Zobellia nedashkovskayae: one gene and its partner. Each later gene encodes a partner of the first gene's protein in a complex. Links are inferred from orthologs where the notes say so. Each region holds a gene or a part of one and is shown on either strand. Other genes may lie near its edges. The genes, in order: scpA and meaB.

The links.
Region 2: the proteins of scpA (region 1) and meaB are in contact, whole or in part, in a crystal structure (PDB 8DPB), measured with the Methylorubrum extorquens proteins. The link is inferred for Zobellia nedashkovskayae from one-to-one orthologs. Residues at the interface, in SOR27001.1 of Methylorubrum extorquens: Glu577, Glu578, Asn579, Asp580, Gly581, Arg582, Arg583, Arg585, His596, Ala604, Ser605, Ala608, Asp609, Gly611, Phe612, Asp613, Val614, Asp615, Ile616, Gly617, Pro618, Leu619, Glu625, Arg628, Gln629, Val631, Glu632, Asn633, Asp634, Glu661; in SOR26638.1 of Methylorubrum extorquens: Arg20, Ala21, Ala24, Arg25, Thr28, Ser32, Arg33, Arg34, His37, Thr98, Gly99, Gly100, Ser101, Ile102, Leu103, Lys106, Thr107, Ala110, Ala113, Ile114, Asp115, Arg116, Ala118, Phe119, Ile120, Arg121, Pro122, Pro124.

What each region holds. Positions count from the first base shown.
Region 1 is NZ_JADDXR010000002.1:2,072,329-2,080,877, reverse strand. The notes cover bases 3,958-6,865. They hold scpA (methylmalonyl-CoA mutase), read left to right. Parts: upstream 3,958-4,309; coding sequence 4,310-6,421; downstream 6,422-6,865. Other genes in these bases: IWB64_RS08730 (sensor histidine kinase), read left to right, coding at 6,668-6,865; IWB64_RS08740 (methylmalonyl-CoA mutase subunit beta), read left to right, coding at 3,958-4,280. In the rest of the region: IWB64_RS08755 (hypothetical protein), read right to left, coding at 1-135; IWB64_RS08750 (hypothetical protein), read right to left, coding at 229-1,005; IWB64_RS08745 (hypothetical protein), read left to right, coding at 1,506-2,744; more of IWB64_RS08740, read left to right, coding at 2,892-3,957; more of IWB64_RS08730, read left to right, coding at 6,866-8,230; IWB64_RS08725 (response regulator), read left to right, coding at 8,235-8,549. UniProt on the Escherichia coli protein: Catalyzes the interconversion of succinyl-CoA and methylmalonyl-CoA. Could be part of a pathway that converts succinate to propionate.
Region 2 is NZ_JADDXR010000002.1:115,628-124,203, forward strand. The notes cover bases 2,173-5,107. They hold meaB (methylmalonyl Co-A mutase-associated GTPase MeaB), read left to right. Parts: upstream 2,173-3,085; coding sequence 3,086-4,129; downstream 4,130-5,107. Other genes in these bases: IWB64_RS00505 (organic hydroperoxide resistance protein), read right to left, coding at 2,173-2,368; IWB64_RS00510 (DUF2911 domain-containing protein), read left to right, coding at 2,598-3,083; IWB64_RS00520 (glycosyltransferase family 2 protein), read left to right, coding at 4,170-5,107. Also shown: IWB64_RS00490 (hypothetical protein), read right to left, coding at 1-344; IWB64_RS00495 (RNA polymerase sigma factor), read right to left, coding at 328-870; IWB64_RS00500 (aldose epimerase family protein), read left to right, coding at 979-1,884; more of IWB64_RS00505, read right to left, coding at 1,943-2,172; more of IWB64_RS00520, read left to right, coding at 5,108-5,132; IWB64_RS00525 (ArnT family glycosyltransferase), read right to left, coding at 5,163-6,818; IWB64_RS00530 (phosphatase PAP2 family protein), read right to left, coding at 6,802-7,383; IWB64_RS00535 (hypothetical protein), read right to left, coding at 7,392-7,619; IWB64_RS00540 (MATE family efflux transporter), read right to left, coding at 7,621-8,576. UniProt on the Escherichia coli protein: Binds and hydrolyzes GTP. Likely functions as a G-protein chaperone that assists AdoCbl cofactor delivery to the methylmalonyl-CoA mutase (MCM) ScpA and reactivation of the enzyme during catalysis.

The DNA of each region.
Region 1 (8,549 bases):
AACCTTTTTGATCATTTGCGTATTTGGTTTAAAATCGGCATACTTAATTTTAGAACGCTGGTATAATTTATATCCTATAAATAATCCTCCGACTAATATTGTAATTAACAAAATAACTTTTAATACCGATTTCATTTTAATATATATTTTATATTTCGAAGAGGTTTATCTAAGAAGAAGTTAGTGTTGAATATTTTAGTAACCCCACGAATCATGTAATTTTCAAAATTAGTTAGTTTTAGCTCCTATACCAGCCTTGGCAATAAAAGAGCTTGAGTCATCCTGATTGCTTACTTCAATAAAAGCATTCAGTTCCAATAACTCATCATAAGTAATTTCATTACCATCAATTTCATTCAATTCGTTAAAGCTGAATCCGTTTAAATCACTTTTGACCGAAAATAATTGTTGAATAAATTCTTCCCCATTACTATATTGAGGTATATGTAGACTACATGGCAACTCAACATCCTCATCTATTTCACGAATTCCAACTGTTAGAGATGCAGTCCCTTTTTTGCGTTCTTGCACAGTAACTAGACCACTAAAAACACCATCTGGAGACAAAAGGTCATATATGCTTTTTTTGCCAGTTAATTCATTAGGACCAAGATCTACATATGCAAGTAGAACGCCTGCATTTTCATTAATTCCTTCAATTGCTAAATAACCATTAAACTCAGCCAATTGGGCATAATTGACAACTTCACCACTCTGTAACTTTTCTACGGTAGTATTACTAATACCTTTATCCCCATTTAAACTATTTAAACTTACTGCAATCCCACCTCCAAGGTTAGCTGTATTACTTCGCAACCTAACGACATTATCAATATTCTTAATTGTATTTAGCACCTGTAAAGAGATTGTCGTAGAGCCATTGGTATTTTCTATAAAATCAACAGTTCCCGAAAAATCTGATAAATTCGTGTTTAAAATCGAATATTGCTTACTTTCCCCAGTTGGAACCGGTGCTGGACTATCTTCTTTACTACAACTAATCATTACAAATGATGTGATAAAAAAGAACATACCAAAAAAAAAGCTACAATAAAATCTTTTACACTTTAACATCTTAAAGGGTGTTTAAATTCGTATTTAATAATGATTTTGAGAATTTTTCATCTTCTGGGGTATAAAGCAAAGTAACCCATACAAAATATCTGTTTTGTGTTGTACCACTTAAAATATACTCCAATATAATGAATTTTAAAATTAGTGTTTTATTTCCATCAATAATAAAAAAAGAGATTTTGGTAAGCGTTTTTCATTATTAGTTTTAGAATTAATTGGAAAAGAAGAACTATACACCCTTTATTAGAAATAGATTGGAGAAATGTGAAATCCTTTTTTCTAAAAAACAAAGTCAAAATCAATTATTTCACTGACTTTAAATACATTGAGCGATATAATAGTGATACTCATCGATTTGTTGCAATAATTTAATTTTATCAGCTTAATTTTCAAGGTTACTGATAAACTATTTCTTTTAAAAAGCCCCCTAAATGCATTTTACAGTTAAAAAAACTTTTCTAATTTCTATTATCTTGTGCTGTTATTACAGCTACGGACAAGTAAAAATTGGGGAGAATTCAGAAGTCATGGACCCAACCTCCTTATTAGAACTGGAAAGTACAGATAAGGTTTTAGTTATTACTCGCGTTTCTGATTCGGATATGCAAACTCTAACACCCCTAAATGGAGCTTTGGTATATAACACAGATGAGAATTGTGTCTTTTATTATAGCGGAACGCAATGGAATAATTTATGTAATTCTAATGGTGGCGACGAAACTTTATCAACACTTATTGACAACCAAGATGGCACCTTTACTTACACTAATGAAGCTGGAAATGAGACCTTAATTTCGTTAGCTGGTAATGAGACCCTATCTACACTGGTGGACAATGAAGACGGTACTTTTACCTATACCAATGAGGCTGGTGATGAAACAGTTTTTTCTTTACCAGAAAATGAGGGAGGTACTAACGACGAGACCTTATCAACACTGATTGACAATGAAAATGGCACCTTTACCTACACTAATGAGGCTGGTGAAGAAACTATTATTTCCTTTGGAGGGAGCGGAGATACCGGCGACGAGACCCTATCAACACTGGTTGACAACGAAAATGGCACCTTTACCTATACTAATGAAGGAGGCGAAGAAACTATTATTTCTTTCGAAACTAGTGGTACAGGTGAAGAAACCGTGACCAACTTAATAAGGAATGATAATGGCACCTATACTTACACAAACGAAAATGATGAAGAAACCTTAATCTTCTTTGACCACATTGTTGACCAAGATGGTAATGTTTTATTCGTAGGTGATCCAGGAAGTTTATTTTTCGCAGACGAATTTGGTGAGCCTAAAGATGATGTAAGTAATCTATATTACTCGGAAGAAAATCAGCAATTAGGAATTGGCACCAATGAGCCTAGTTCTACTTTAACGGTTAATGGTTCAATCGCCACAGATATAAGATTTATCGGCGGCGATGGAATTGTTTTAACTGATAAAAACCACACTGTAATAATCACAACAAATTCAACTATATTTCTTCCCGATGCACCCACCTGTGCAGGAAGGATGTACATAATTAAGAAAAAATCTTCAATTTCAGTTTCCATTGCCAATGGATATTCTAATACCGATAGTAATCCAACTTCAACAATACCCACTGAAGAGAATGTCATTTGGCTACAAAGCAATGGTTTCATATGGGAACAGGTAAATTAGAAGCGTTCTCTCTACCGTATTTAATTTATCTATCTAATTTTATTCTAAAACATCTTTCCTCTAAAATGGTTGTCCAATAGGATAAAATACTTTTGAATTGTATTCTAAAATCGTACTTTTCATGAACATTAGGATTATTCCTTTGGCATGAAACAAAAACTGTTTGACGATTTTAAAGAGGTTTCCGCAAAAGAGTGGAAACAAAACATTCAATACGAACTTAAAGGTGCGGATTACAATCAAAAATTGGTTTGGGAATCACCAGAAGGCATCAAGGTAAAACCCTTTTACCATGTAGATGATATTCAACCCCACGCCGCTGCACATAAAGAAGTTCTAGCGCCTTGGAGAATAACGCAGCATATTGTAGTCAGTGATATCTCTTTGGCCAACAAAAGTGCTCTGAACGCCATCAAAGGAGGCGCGGAAAGTATTCTTTTTACATTGCCTTCAGTAAATGTTGATTTTAAGTCGCTTTTAGCAAATATTGATTATACTTCTACTTCTATTCATTGTCAGTTTGAAAGTATTTTGACTGGTGACGTTGAGAGATTTGCGAACTCCACTCAAATTGAAAAAGAACATATTTCCTTTCACATAGACCCCATTGGTCAACTGGCATCCAAAGGAAATTGGTTTATAAACATGGGGCAGGATCTTCAAAATCTGTATACCCTTTTACAAATACCAACTACTCAAAGACCAAAGAATATCATTAGCATAAATGCTGCACTTTATCAGAATGCCGGTGGCACTATGGTTCAGCAATTGGCCTATGCCCTAGCCCACGCCAATGAATATCTAAATCACTTTGGTTCTAATATCGACACCATTACTTTTAAAGTTGCGGTAGGCAGTAATTATTTCTTTGAAATTTCAAAAATCAGGGCACTGCGTAGACTTTGGAAACTGCTAGCGGCAGAATACGGAATTGTTTCGGATTGTCATATTGAAGCAACACCTTCTAAACGAAATAAGACGCTTTACGATTACAACATGAACATGATCCGTACTACTACGGAATGTATGGCGGCCATATTGGGCGGAGCGAATAGCGTTTGCAACCTTAACTATGATTTTATCTATCATAAAAATAACGAGTTTGCGGAACGTATTGCCAGAAACCAACTGGTGCTTCTTAAGGAGGAGAGCTATTTTGACGAACTGCAAAATCCTGCAGAAGGCGCTTATTATATTGAAAATATTACGGACCAACTTGCGGAAAAAGGGTTGCTCCTCTTTAAGGATATTGAAGCCAACGGTGGTTTTCTAAAACAATTAAAATACCATACCGTTCATAAAAAATTAAAGGAGAGTGCCGAAAAAGAACAGGAGAAGTTGAACTCTTCTCAAGAAATTCTTGTAGGCTCCAATGCCTATACTAGTGAAAAGGATATGATGAAAGACCAGCTTGAAGTCTTCCCTTTTCTGAACCAGCGAAAAGAGAAAACATTGATTGAGCCCATTCTAGAAAGACGACTAACAGAGACGTTGGAAAAAGAACGATTGAAAAGTGAAGGTTGGCAAGGGAAATAAACCCATGCAGTGGCAAGAAAGAGATTTACATGAGAAACGACATTCAACATATTTCCTTTAAGAAAACGGCAGATAAATCAATTGCCGAACAAGGCAAAACGGATTTAGAACACCTGAATTTTGCTGCTGGGATACCTCCGTTTTTACGTGGGCCTTACAGCACTATGTATGTGCAGCGCCCATGGACCATACGCCAATATGCGGGGTTTTCTACTGCTGAAGAGAGTAATGCTTTTTACCGAAGAAACTTAAAAGGAGGCCAAAAAGGTCTCTCTATTGCTTTTGACCTACCAACACACCGTGGTTATGATAGTGACCATGAACGAGTACCAGGCGATGTAGGCAAGGCCGGTGTGGCTATAGATTCTGTAGAGGACATGAAAATTCTTTTTGATGAAATTCCTCTGGATAAAATGTCCGTTTCTATGACCATGAACGGAGCGGTACTCCCTATTATGGCGTTTTATATTGTTGCTGCAGAAGAACAGGACGTATCGCTTAAAGAATTGACTGGAACCATTCAGAATGATATTCTAAAAGAGTTTATGGTGCGTAACACCTATATCTACCCTCCTGCGCCTTCCATGGATATCATTTCCGATATTTTTAGATATACCAGTAAACACATGCCAAAATTCAACAGTATTAGCATATCTGGTTATCACATGCACGAAGCGGGTGCTTCGGCAGAACTAGAACTGGCGTATACCTTGGCAGACGGACTTGAATATATTAGAACTGGTTTAAAAGCCGGACTTGATATTGATAGCTTTGCGCCACGTCTTTCTTTCTTTTGGGGTATTGGCATGAATCACTTTACAGAAATTGCCAAACTACGTGCTGGTCGCCTTTTATGGGCCAAGTTGGTCAAGCAATTTAATCCAAAGAATAAGAAATCAATGTCCCTCCGTACGCATTGTCAGACTAGTGGCTGGAGCCTTACTGCACAAGACCCGTTCAATAATGTGGCACGTACAACCATAGAAGCACTTTCTGCCGTACTGGGTGGAACTCAAAGTTTACACACAAACGCATTAGATGAAGCCATAGCGTTACCCACAGACTTTTCTGCACGGATAGCCAGAAACACGCAATTATTCCTCAAAGAAGAAACAAAAGTCACCAAAACAGTAGACCCTTGGGCCGGTAGTTTTTATGTGGAAAAGCTAACAGAAAACCTTACTCATAAAGCATGGAAACTTATAGAGGAAGTTGAGGAAATGGGAGGTATGACCAAAGCTATAGAAGCTGGTATACCCAAATTACGAATTGAAGAAACGGCAGCAAAAAAACAGGCTAGAATAGATAGCTGCCAAGATACCGTTGTAGGTGTGAATAAATATCAGACAGAAGAAGATGATGGCCTTCAAATCCTAGAAGTAGATAATAATGCCGTACGTAAAAAGCAGTTGGAGCGTCTAGCGACAATAAAACAAAATCGTGATTCCAAGAAGGTAGCAGAAGCTCTTAGTAAACTTACCGATGCAGCCCATCAAAAAATGGTAGCATCAAAGGACACCACAGCTAAACCATCTCCTTCAGATGAAAATTTATTAGCTTTAGCAGTAGAAGCTGCAAGACATAGGGCTACTCTGGGAGAAATCAGTAGTGCCTTAGAGATTGTCTTTGGCAGGTACAAAGCAAACATTCAATCCATTTCAGGGGTGTATTCAAAAGAAATAAAAGAAGACGAAAGTTTTAAGAAGGCATGTAGGCTTTCAGACCAATTTGCAGAATTAGATGGGAGACGACCCCGTATTCTAATTGCTAAAATGGGACAAGACGGGCATGACCGAGGCGCCAAAGTTATTGCTACAGGCTATGCCGATCTAGGTTTTGATGTTGATATAGGACCACTTTTCCAAACTCCCGCAGAAGTAGCTAAACAAGCTGTAGAGAACGATGTGCACGTTCTTGGAGTTTCCTCTTTGGCTGGGGGCCATAAAACGCTAGTGCCCGAAGTTATCTCAGAGTTAAAGAAATATGGTCGTGATGATATTATGGTCGTAGTAGGAGGTGTTATCCCAAAGCAAGACTATCCTTTTTTGTTTAAAAGTGGCGCAATTGCTGTATTTGGCCCAGGTACAAAGATTACCGAGGCTGCCATTCTCGTTCTAGAAATCTTAATTAACGATGAGTAATCCCAAGCGTTAAAGTAAGTACTTTATTATTTCCCTTTCCGTGTATTGAATACAAACAATGATATTTTATTGTAATAAAACTTACAGAATTATTTGTTTTTGTAATAATAATACTACAAATTTAACATATCTTAAACTATCCTTTCTAGGATTTTAGATTAAATTTAAAGCTATCCTTTCACTTTAAGGAGAATTTTAGACTTACGAAATATTTAAATCGGGGTTTTATTTAGAACAGCATACATAATGGGGAAAAAACTAATAATCACATCCACTATACTCTTCATGATTACGTGTGTGATTATTTGGAATCTCTCTGTTCAACGCATAAAACTTTACCATAAAAATATTACCCTCGTTGAGGAGATAACCGAAAAGAACAAACTTAAAGATGCGGAAACACGCCTATTGGAGCTATATACTATTAGCAAGAAAAATGTAGTCTTTCTTAGAGATTTAATAGAACTAGACCTTAAAACAGGCATCCCACTAGCCATTACTCACAAAAAACTAGCCTATTTCCTTAATGCCGACCCTAATTATTTTCAAGCCAGGTATATAGATTTAAGAGGCATGGAGGTTATACGAGTGGAAAACAAGGACAGTACCGTAGCTAAAACTTATCAATATAAAGGAGACAGAAATTATTTTATAAAAACATTACACTTGAACAAAGGCGATGTTTTTGTTTCCAATATGGATCTCAACATTGAACATGACAAAGTTGAGGTACCACATAGACCCACCGTACGCTTTTTTACTCCAATATATATTGACAATGTGTTACAAGGCGTTGTAGGTCTTAACCTAAACGCCAAGAATTGGCTTGATAGTTTCAAAGGACAAAAAACCACTTTTCTAAACTCCAAAAATGAGGTTTTCTACAGTGGCGGAGACGAAAAACTATACGCACCATCTAAAACTGACCTTACTAAAAAAGACCGTTTTGGCAATGCTCATTACTACCAAAGAAAGATAAGTCTAGAAGGTAACCAAAACTGGACCCTCTTTACAGAACCTAATATTGTTTCCATTCAGAATCAATTAACAGAATACAAAACATCTACCTATAGCACTGCAGTTATTCTTACAATTGGGGTTATGCTATTCCTGAGTATTATTTATTCGCTCTATAAAAAAAATCAATATATAAATTCATTAAACAAAACTATACGAGATAGACTAAATGAACGCAATACTCTTTTAAAGGAAATACATCATAGGGTAAAAAACAATTTACAGGTCATAACAAGCCTCTTAAGTTTACAATCTAGTTTTATAAAAGACGATAAAATAAAAGGCCTTTTTAGATATAGCCAATACCGTATAAACTCTATGGCCATCATTCACGAGATGTTGTATAAATCCAAAGACTTAAGTAAAATAAACTATGGAGACTACGCACGGCGCTTGGCTTCTACCCTAATTTCTTCCATGAAAGGGACGAATAAAAAAATTGATTTAAAAGTGGAGGCAGATGAAATTCATTTAAATCTGGATACCTCCGTGCCCCTTGGGCTCATGGTGAATGAAATTATCACAAATTCTTTAAAATACGGATTCAAAAATATAGATGAAGGACTAATTACCGTCAAGTTTGAAAAATTACAATACCCAAATTTCTTAATGTACATAGGAGATAATGGTAGCGGTTTCTCTGATGAAATAGATTTTAGAAATACCAAATCATTAGGTCTAAAATTGATTCACATGCTAACATTGCAACTAAAAGGAAACATAGAAAAAGATAATACCGAAAGCGGTACACACTATATATTAACGTTTCAAGAAATTGAACAGATATCATAATACTATGAAACTAAAAGTCCTAATAGTAGAAGACAACCTGATTATTCAAATGTTCTTAGAGCACATCATTACCAATGCAGGTAAAACTAAAGTTAAAACTGCTGATAATGGCGAAGATGCCCTAAACATGATAGAACAATATATGCCAGATGTGGTTCTTCTGGACATTGGTCTTTCTGGAGCACTAAATGGTATTGAGACGGCTATGATATTAAAAGAAAAATATAAAACCCCTTTCGTATACATAACTGGAAATTCAGATTACACCACCTTAGAAAATGCAAAAAACACGGAACCTCTTCACATTCTCAGAAAACCT
Region 2 (8,576 bases), 2.0 Mb from region 1 along the record:
CCTGATATTTCTAGGTTAATACTAGCCATATAATAATTCTCTACTTTTTTTAAGTCAGGCGAAAGGTCTCCCAAAGACAACTTTTCTACGCTTGTAACTTTTTCTTGTTTTTCAACTACGGTTTCTTCGGAAACAGATGAGTTACCTTGCCAAAAAAAATAGCTTCCAAAGCCTAACAGTAATACAACTGAAGCTGCGATTTTTAAATATGGAAACTTCTTTTTTCTTTGCTGCGGGAGTTCTGCTTCCAGTCGTTTAAGAAATCGTTGTTCATGGCCAGCTTTTAATTTTGGTCTGCCTTCCTCCTCTTCATTCCCAAAAATTTTCCTAATATCTTGCGCCATAATTCTTTTCCTTTAGCAATTGTTTTAAATACCCTTTGCCTCTTAAAAGCCTAGTCCGACAGGTGTTTTCGGTGAGACTTAATATTTGCGATATTTCGCCATGATCGTAACCTTCTAACAAATACATCATTACCACGTATTTATATTTTTCTGGTAATTCTTGCATCGCTGCCTTAATCTCTTTTACTGTAACACCATTATCTATAGACCAATCTTCATTTTCGGTCACTGGCAGATGACGCTCTTCAAATTCAATAGTTTCATGTTTTTTGGTCTTTAAGAAATCAATACATTTATTGATTACTATTCTTTTAAGCCACGCACCAAAAGTAACGTTGCCCTTATACTGCTCTATATGCTGAAAAGCCTTTAAAAAAGATTCTTGTAAAACATCTTCTGCATCATCCGCATTTTTCACATACCGCATCGCCACACAGAACATACCATCACAGTACTGTCGGTACAGTTTCAGCTGTCCCTTTCTGTTATTATTTTTACATTGCTCTACTACGTCAATATGAAACATTGGTCGGGTTTCGTTGTCTGTTTTGGGTCTATTCTATTATAAGGACGAAAGAAATACTCATGTGTTGCAAAAAACACATAATTTTGTAAAGATTTTAATTAGATACATTTGAAACAAGTTACAATACAATCCGAAAACATTATCCTAATCGTCCTAGATTACGGTGCTGTAATTCAAAAATTATTAATTAAGGGAACGGACGGAAACTATACCAATGTAGTTGTTGGCTTCAACTACCCTAGTGCTTATGAGAACGATAAAAAGTGCTTAGGAGCCTGTGTGGGAAGATACGCCGGGCGAATTTCTAAAGGCGGTTTTGTTTTAGACCAGCAAACCTATCCTTTGCATAACGTAAACGGTGTTCATTTACATGGTGGAAAAAAAGGTTTTGCTCAAAAAACCTGGAAATTTGAAGAAGTCAACCACGGCCCAGAACCTTTTATAAAATTATCTTATGTAAGCCAACATTTAGAAGAAGGATATCCTGGCAACTTAAAAGTAACCGTAACCTACAAAATACAAGACAATGCCTTGGTTATTGAGCATAAGGCGGAAACTGATCGCACAACAGTCTTGAATCTAACCAATCATACTTATTTTAAATTAGACTACGGAGATGGCATAACAGATTACCTATTGCAAATGAACTGTACACATTTTACAGAAAGCGACAAGGACCAATTACCTACTGGAAATTTTGTGTCAGTGAAAGGGACTCCTTATAATTTTCTAGAAGAAAGACCTATTGGAAACACCCCGTTAGATGTACCGTTCGCTATTCATCCCAAAACCAATTTGGCGGCCCGTGTTAAATCTAAAAGGTCAGGTATTACCATGACCGTGCAAACCAACCAACCTGCCCTTGTTGTTTATACACCTCCAGAATTCCCTGGTATTTGTTTTGAAACACAAAATTTTCCCGATGCTCCCAATCAAACAAACTTTCCTAGTTCGGTTTTGAAACCTGGTGAAGAATATAGTAATATATCTAAATATCACTTTTCGGTTACATAGCAAAAAAGAGCCCTAAGAAGTATGACTTCTTAGGGCTTAAAAATATAAAATGCACTTTCTATGCCTCTACCATTAAATTAAGTTCTACAGTAATATTATCTCTTGTAGCTTTACTGTAAGGACATATTTCATGAGCAGCATTAATAAGCTCTTCTCCTTTTTTCTTATCTACGGTAGGCAGAAGACAATCTAATGTCGCATCTATAAAAAAGCCATCTTCATCTTTATTAAAACCGATAATAGCCGTTACGCTAAAATCACCTAAATCATCCACCCCAAGGTCTTTTGAAACTGCTTGAAGCGCTCCTGCAAAACAGGTTGAATATGCCGCTGCAAAAAGTTGTTCCGGGTTGGTAGATTTACCATCTGTTTTTCCGTTTACGCCAGGCATTTTAATATCTAAATCTACGGCACCGTCATCACTTTTTACATGACCGGCTCTACCTCCTGTATTCGTTGCTTCCGTTTTAAAAATAGTTTTCATTACGTATAAGTTTATGATTACAATATGAAGTTAAGCTATGCAATTGTGAAATAATAGAATGAGTTATTAAATTAATGTGAAAAGCATCTTTACCGTCAAAAAAAGAATGGATTACACACCTAATGCGTAACTTAGATCAACCAATAGCAAAACAATGAAATTTTTAAAGTGGACTCTTATCACATTTGCAGTATTAGGCCTTCTCTTCTTTTTTGTAATAAGTCCTTATATGAAAACGCAAACAAAAAAAAATAGCCCTGAGAAAACAGTGGCATATGTAAAAAATGGAATGGACCTGTCAGTAACCTATTCCAGTCCATCAAAAAAAGATAGAATAATATTTGGTGAACTTGTGCCTTACGATGTCGTTTGGCGTACAGGAGCAAACGAACCTACAACCTTTTCTACAACTAGTGATATAAAAATAGCCGGTGAGAATCTTCCTACAGGAACCTATTCATTATGGACTAGACCAAGCCGCCAAAGTTGGTCTGTAATATTTAATAAAAACATACCGGACTGGGGTGTAAGTATTCTGAGCGGAGGAAAAGAAACCAACCGAGTTCCTAAAGAAGATGTGGTTGAAATTGAAATACCTACAGAGCAAACCGCAGAAACGATAGAAAATTTCACCATAGATTTTGACATGCAAAATCAACTTTACATGCTTATTTCTTGGGACAGAACGCTAGTTAAAGTACCTATTAGCAAATAAGTTTGGAAAAAAATAAAAATACATATCCAAAAGGAATTTCTGAAATTCAGAAAAAAAGAAAAAACACCATTGACCCCATTAAATTGGTTGAAGCTTTATGCAAAGGAGATAAAACCGCTCTTGGTAGAGCTATTACGCTAGTTGAGAGTAATAATAAAAAACATATTGAGGAGGCCAACGAGGTCGTTACCCAGTGTTTAAAACGGTCAACTAAAAGCATTCGTATTGGTATAACCGGGGTACCGGGCGTTGGCAAAAGTACTTTTATAGAAACGTTTGGCCAACTGTTAACGTCACAAGGAAATAACGTGGCTGTACTTACAGTAGACCCAACAAGTAGCCAAAGTAGGGGCAGTATATTAGGAGACAAGACTAGAATGGAAGTTTTAGCAAAAGACCCTAATGCTTTTATACGCCCATCTCCTTCTGGTTTATCGTTAGGCGGCGTAACGCGTAAAACAAGAGAATCAATTATTTTATGTGAAGCAGCAGGCTTTTCTATTATTTTGATAGAAACAGTAGGGGTCGGTCAAAATGAAACTACTGTTCATGGCATGGTAGACTTTTTTCTACTCTTAAAATTGGCAGGTGCAGGCGATGAGCTACAGGGCATAAAAAGAGGTATTATTGAAATGGCTGATGGTATTGTCATTAACAAGGCTGATGGAGATAACCTGGCCAAAGCAAAAATTGCCAAAATGGATTTTGAAGGGGCTTTACAGTTATTCCCGCCAAAAGAAAATGGTTGGAGACCAAAAGTGTCTTACTGCTCTTCTATAGAGAATACAGGCATTGTAGAAATTTGGAATATTATTAGCGGTTATATTGATAAAAGTAAAGAAACCGACTATTTTAATGAAAAGCGAAAACAACAAAATAAGAACTGGCTGTTTGAAGCTATTGAGCAAAGACTTAAGTCGGATTTTTTTAGCGACTCCAAAATATCAAAAGAAATAGACAGTTATGTTGAACAGGTAATTTCCAAAGAAATCTCACCTTTTTATGCCGCAGACCAATTGATAACAATTTTTAAAACCCGCTCTTAAATAATTAGCTTAATTTGCGAGCTAAACTTCTTTTGATCTGATGGATTTAGTTACCACATCCCTTCTTTCTATTGTTATACCGGTCTTTAATGAGTCCGAAAATGTTGTGCTACTTACAGAGAGTATACACGAGAGCTTGGTTGGTTACGACTACCAGATTATTTATGTTGATGATTTTTCGTTTGACGGCACCCGAAAGATTATTAAAAACATGAAAGACGATAAAGTACACCTCATTAGTCTTAAACGGAATTATGGTCAAAGTTTAGCATTGGCAGCAGGTATTGATTATGCCGAGGGTGAATATATCATTACCATGGACGGCGATATGCAGAACGATCCAAGTGATATCCCCAAAATGTTGACGTATGTAGTCAACGAAGATTATGATCTTGTTACTGGTATTCGTGCTGAAAGAAAAGATTCTTTCGTAAAAAAAATTCCATCTAAAATAGCGAATGCTCTAATACGTCGTACCGCAAAACTTGACATTAAAGATAATGGCTGTGCACTTAAAATATTTACTAAAGAAACCGCAAAAGAATTAAACCTTTACGGAGAAATGCATCGGTTTATTACTTTGTTGGCACATTTTGAGGGAGCGCGCATCAAACAAGTGCCCGTTAAACATCATGCTAGACATGCAGGAACATCAAAATATGGTTTAGAACGCATCTTTAAAGTTGTAGCAGACATTATGTTACTACTCTTCATTAGAAAATATTTTCAAAGACCCATTCATTTCTTTGGTATTTTCGGCTTTGTACTAATATTAATTGGGATAATTATAAATGCACATTTATTGGTGGTTAAATTTGGGTTGGGAGAAGATATTGGTTCTAGGCCATTACTAACATTTGGTATGATGTTCATTCTGGCAGGGATTCAGTTGTTTACCATAGGTATTGTTATGGAACTATTGATACGAACCTATTACGAGTCACAAAACAAGCGTCCTTATAGGATAAAGAACGTTACCGTTGGTGGCCAAATAAAATCGTAGATTCATTTTAAGGAACTCCTAAAACTACTTTTAACGAATATGAATAAGGTGCATTTTCTTTAATGCTCTCTTTCGGGTAGATGGATTCAAGAAATCTTTACTAAGCATTGAAACCTGATAATCATTTTCAGTAAACTGCTGGTCCCAATCAAGACCGGCATCTTTAACCCTTCGTAAATCTATATCATTTACGTAAATCCAAATATCTTTTTTCTCTTTTATATTTTTTAATGATTTATGCCTTACAGGGTGGTGGTTATAAAAATCTAGTGCCCATGTATTAAAATCAGATATGCGATAAATTTGGTCTACAGGTATTTGCTCTTCTGACACTACATTAGCCATGCTAGATCCTGCCTGGTATTTCAAAAGCTCAGGGTAAAAATGAAGATTCAATACAGAATTTAAAAGCAAAGAACTATAGATAGATATCGTAATAATTCGTAGAAAACGAGCTTCTCTTTTTAAACAGAAATAAATGATGACCATTAGTAAAACAATCAAAAGAACCGAAGCTATAAAACTTTGAAACTTGAAAACATAAAAGCAAATGAACAAAATGGCCGTAAAGACTATACTAAGAACAAAATATTGCGAACCTAAAAGTATCTTGAGAGTCTTTTTCTTATCAAACCTGATTAAATCACTTATATACGATGCAGTTAGGACAGCAAATAGAGGAATTACTATATTCAGGTAATGCGGTAATTTAAACTGAGAAAGACTGGCCACTATAAAAAAGATAACAATTGTACCTAAAGTCAAAAACTCAAACTTTGGATTATACGAAAATTTCAGTTTGAATAATGCTCTAATCCGAGAACCAACCGCAAAAAGAGCAGGAATGGTCCACGGTATAAAAACCCATAAAAAGGTATGAAAAAAGAAAAAATAGTCTTTAGACGTCTCCCCCATTGCTCCACCTGTGCGCTCTAAGCTCTGTTCCCAAAAAATAAAAAGAATACCGCTACGGTTCGCAGTTCCGCGAATAACCTTTTCTGGATGTAGATCAAACTGGTGGTAATAAGCATACAGCATTGGAGCTATGGCTATTCCAAAAAAAGCTAGTCCTACCAAAACCTTCCAACTAACTAAACTCTCCCATTTCCTGGTATAGCTCAAATGACAAATAATGGCTACGCCAATTACAAAAAGTGCAATCTGGCCTTTAGATGAAAAGGCTAAACCTGCTGCTAATCCTCCCAAAATAATAGAAAGCAACGTCCGCTTTTCAATATAAGTAGCAAACTGCCAAATAGATAAAATGGTAAAAGCTGTAAGAACCGCATCAGTTCTAACATCTATCACCGACAATACTATAGTTTGTGCAGTTAGGAAAATCAACGCTGCCAATTTCCCCGTATTTGTATTATAGAGTAGCTTACCTAAACCGTAACAACTATAAGCTCCTAATAAAGTAACTAGTATAGCCGGTATTCTATAGGCCCAGTCAAATAATCCGAAAATTTTAAAGGAAAAAGCAGCAAGCCAAAAGTGTAAATGTGGCTTATCAAGATACTGAGCGCCACCTTTTATAAGATTGACAAAGTCGTTCTCTTGAACCATTCTCATTGCCATTACAGCAAATTGGGCAGAATCTGGTTCAATTAGGGTAACAAACATTCCGGCTACGTAAACCAAAACAATTAACACCAATAAAGACCAATATCTAAAGTTTGATATCATACAGATATTTCTCTATTGCAAATATATACAACTTTGAAAATAACCAGCTAAAAAACAGTCCTATTAGAACCCCCGTTAACACATCTAACGGAAAATGAACGCCCAAATAGATTCTACTATAAGCGACTAGAAGTGCCCAAGACATCAAGAAAATTCCTATGTAACTATATTTGTGCTTTAGCACTAAGGTAAAGAAAGATGCTACGGCAAAACTATTTGCTGCATGTGCAGAAAAGTAACCGAATTTACCTCCACAGGATGATTTAACTAACCTTACCAAGCCATCCAAATCAGGGTCATGACAAGGTCGCAAACGCTGAACCCCATATTTAAAGAAATTACCTAATTGATCGGTAACCACAATTAATAGTATAACAGTAACCAAAAGAACCAAGGTCTTTTTAATCCCATATGTTTTATACGCCAAGAACAATAAGACCGCATATAACGGTATGGCGCTAAATTTGTCTGAAATAAACAACCAAAAACCATCCCATTGGGGTGTGCCCAAATTGTTCAGAATAAGGAAGAGCTCTTTATCTTGTTGAATAAGTTCTTGCCACATGATTTTTGCTATTCTTCGTATCTAGAAACTTCACGATCATAAAATTCACCGGCCTGTTCTATAAGGGTCTCTGCTTCAGATTCCAATTCTTTTTCATCTTCAGTAGAAAAGTCTTCTAACCACTCTACCTCATCGTTTTCCAGGTTGATTATGAACCTTGGATATTCAGTATGTACAACAAATATGGCTGTGGGATAATCTGTATTATCTCCTAACAAAAATTTTGGGAATTCCATCTTATGAATTTACTATTAACTTTTTAGTCAAATAATTGAAGCGAATATACAACATAACCGCCGATGCGCTAAGCCCGGTAAGCAATCCTATCCATATGCCCGTGCTTGCCAAATCTGTATATAATCCTAAATAATAACTTACCGGGAAACCTATACCCCAATAGGCTATGAAGGTTATTAATGTTGGTATTTTTACATCTTGCAATCCTCTGAGCGCACCTAAGACCACTACTTGTACTCCATCCGAAATCTGGAAAAAGGCAGCTACCAGCAATAGTTCCGCAGCCAAGGCGATTACTTCCGTATTATCGGCAACATTCATAACATCGTCCAAATCTAAATATATAGTTGGGAACCAATGTCTACCTAATAAAAATAGAGCTGCAAAAAATATTTCTAACAACAATGTGAGAAAAAATATGGATTTACCAATACGCCTCAACTCTACAAAATTGCGCAATCCTTTTTGGTTTCCCACACGAATCATGGCCGCAATACCTAATCCCATGCCAAACATAAAAGTCATACTACTCAAATTTAGCGCAATCTGATTTGCAGCCTGGGCATTCTTTCCTAGTACACCACTAAGCCATATAGCAGCTGTAAAAATCGCCACTTCAAAAAACATTTGTAATGCCGAAGGGAAACCTAAATTGATGATTTTTTTGATTACCTTTTTTTCAATAGTCTTGAAATTAAATCCAGTGACATAATCATGAAATTTCTTTTTGCTTTTGAGTATATACCAGATATATATTACCATTAAAATTCGTGAAACCAATGTACCGATTGCCGCACCTACAATACCCATTTTAGGAAAACCGAAAGAACCGAAAATCAACAAATAATTAAGCACAACGTTTACCACATTGGCCATAATTGTTGCATACATTGGGTACTTAGTTTGAGATAGTCCTTCAGAAAACTGCTTGAAAGCTTGAAATATAATTAACGGAA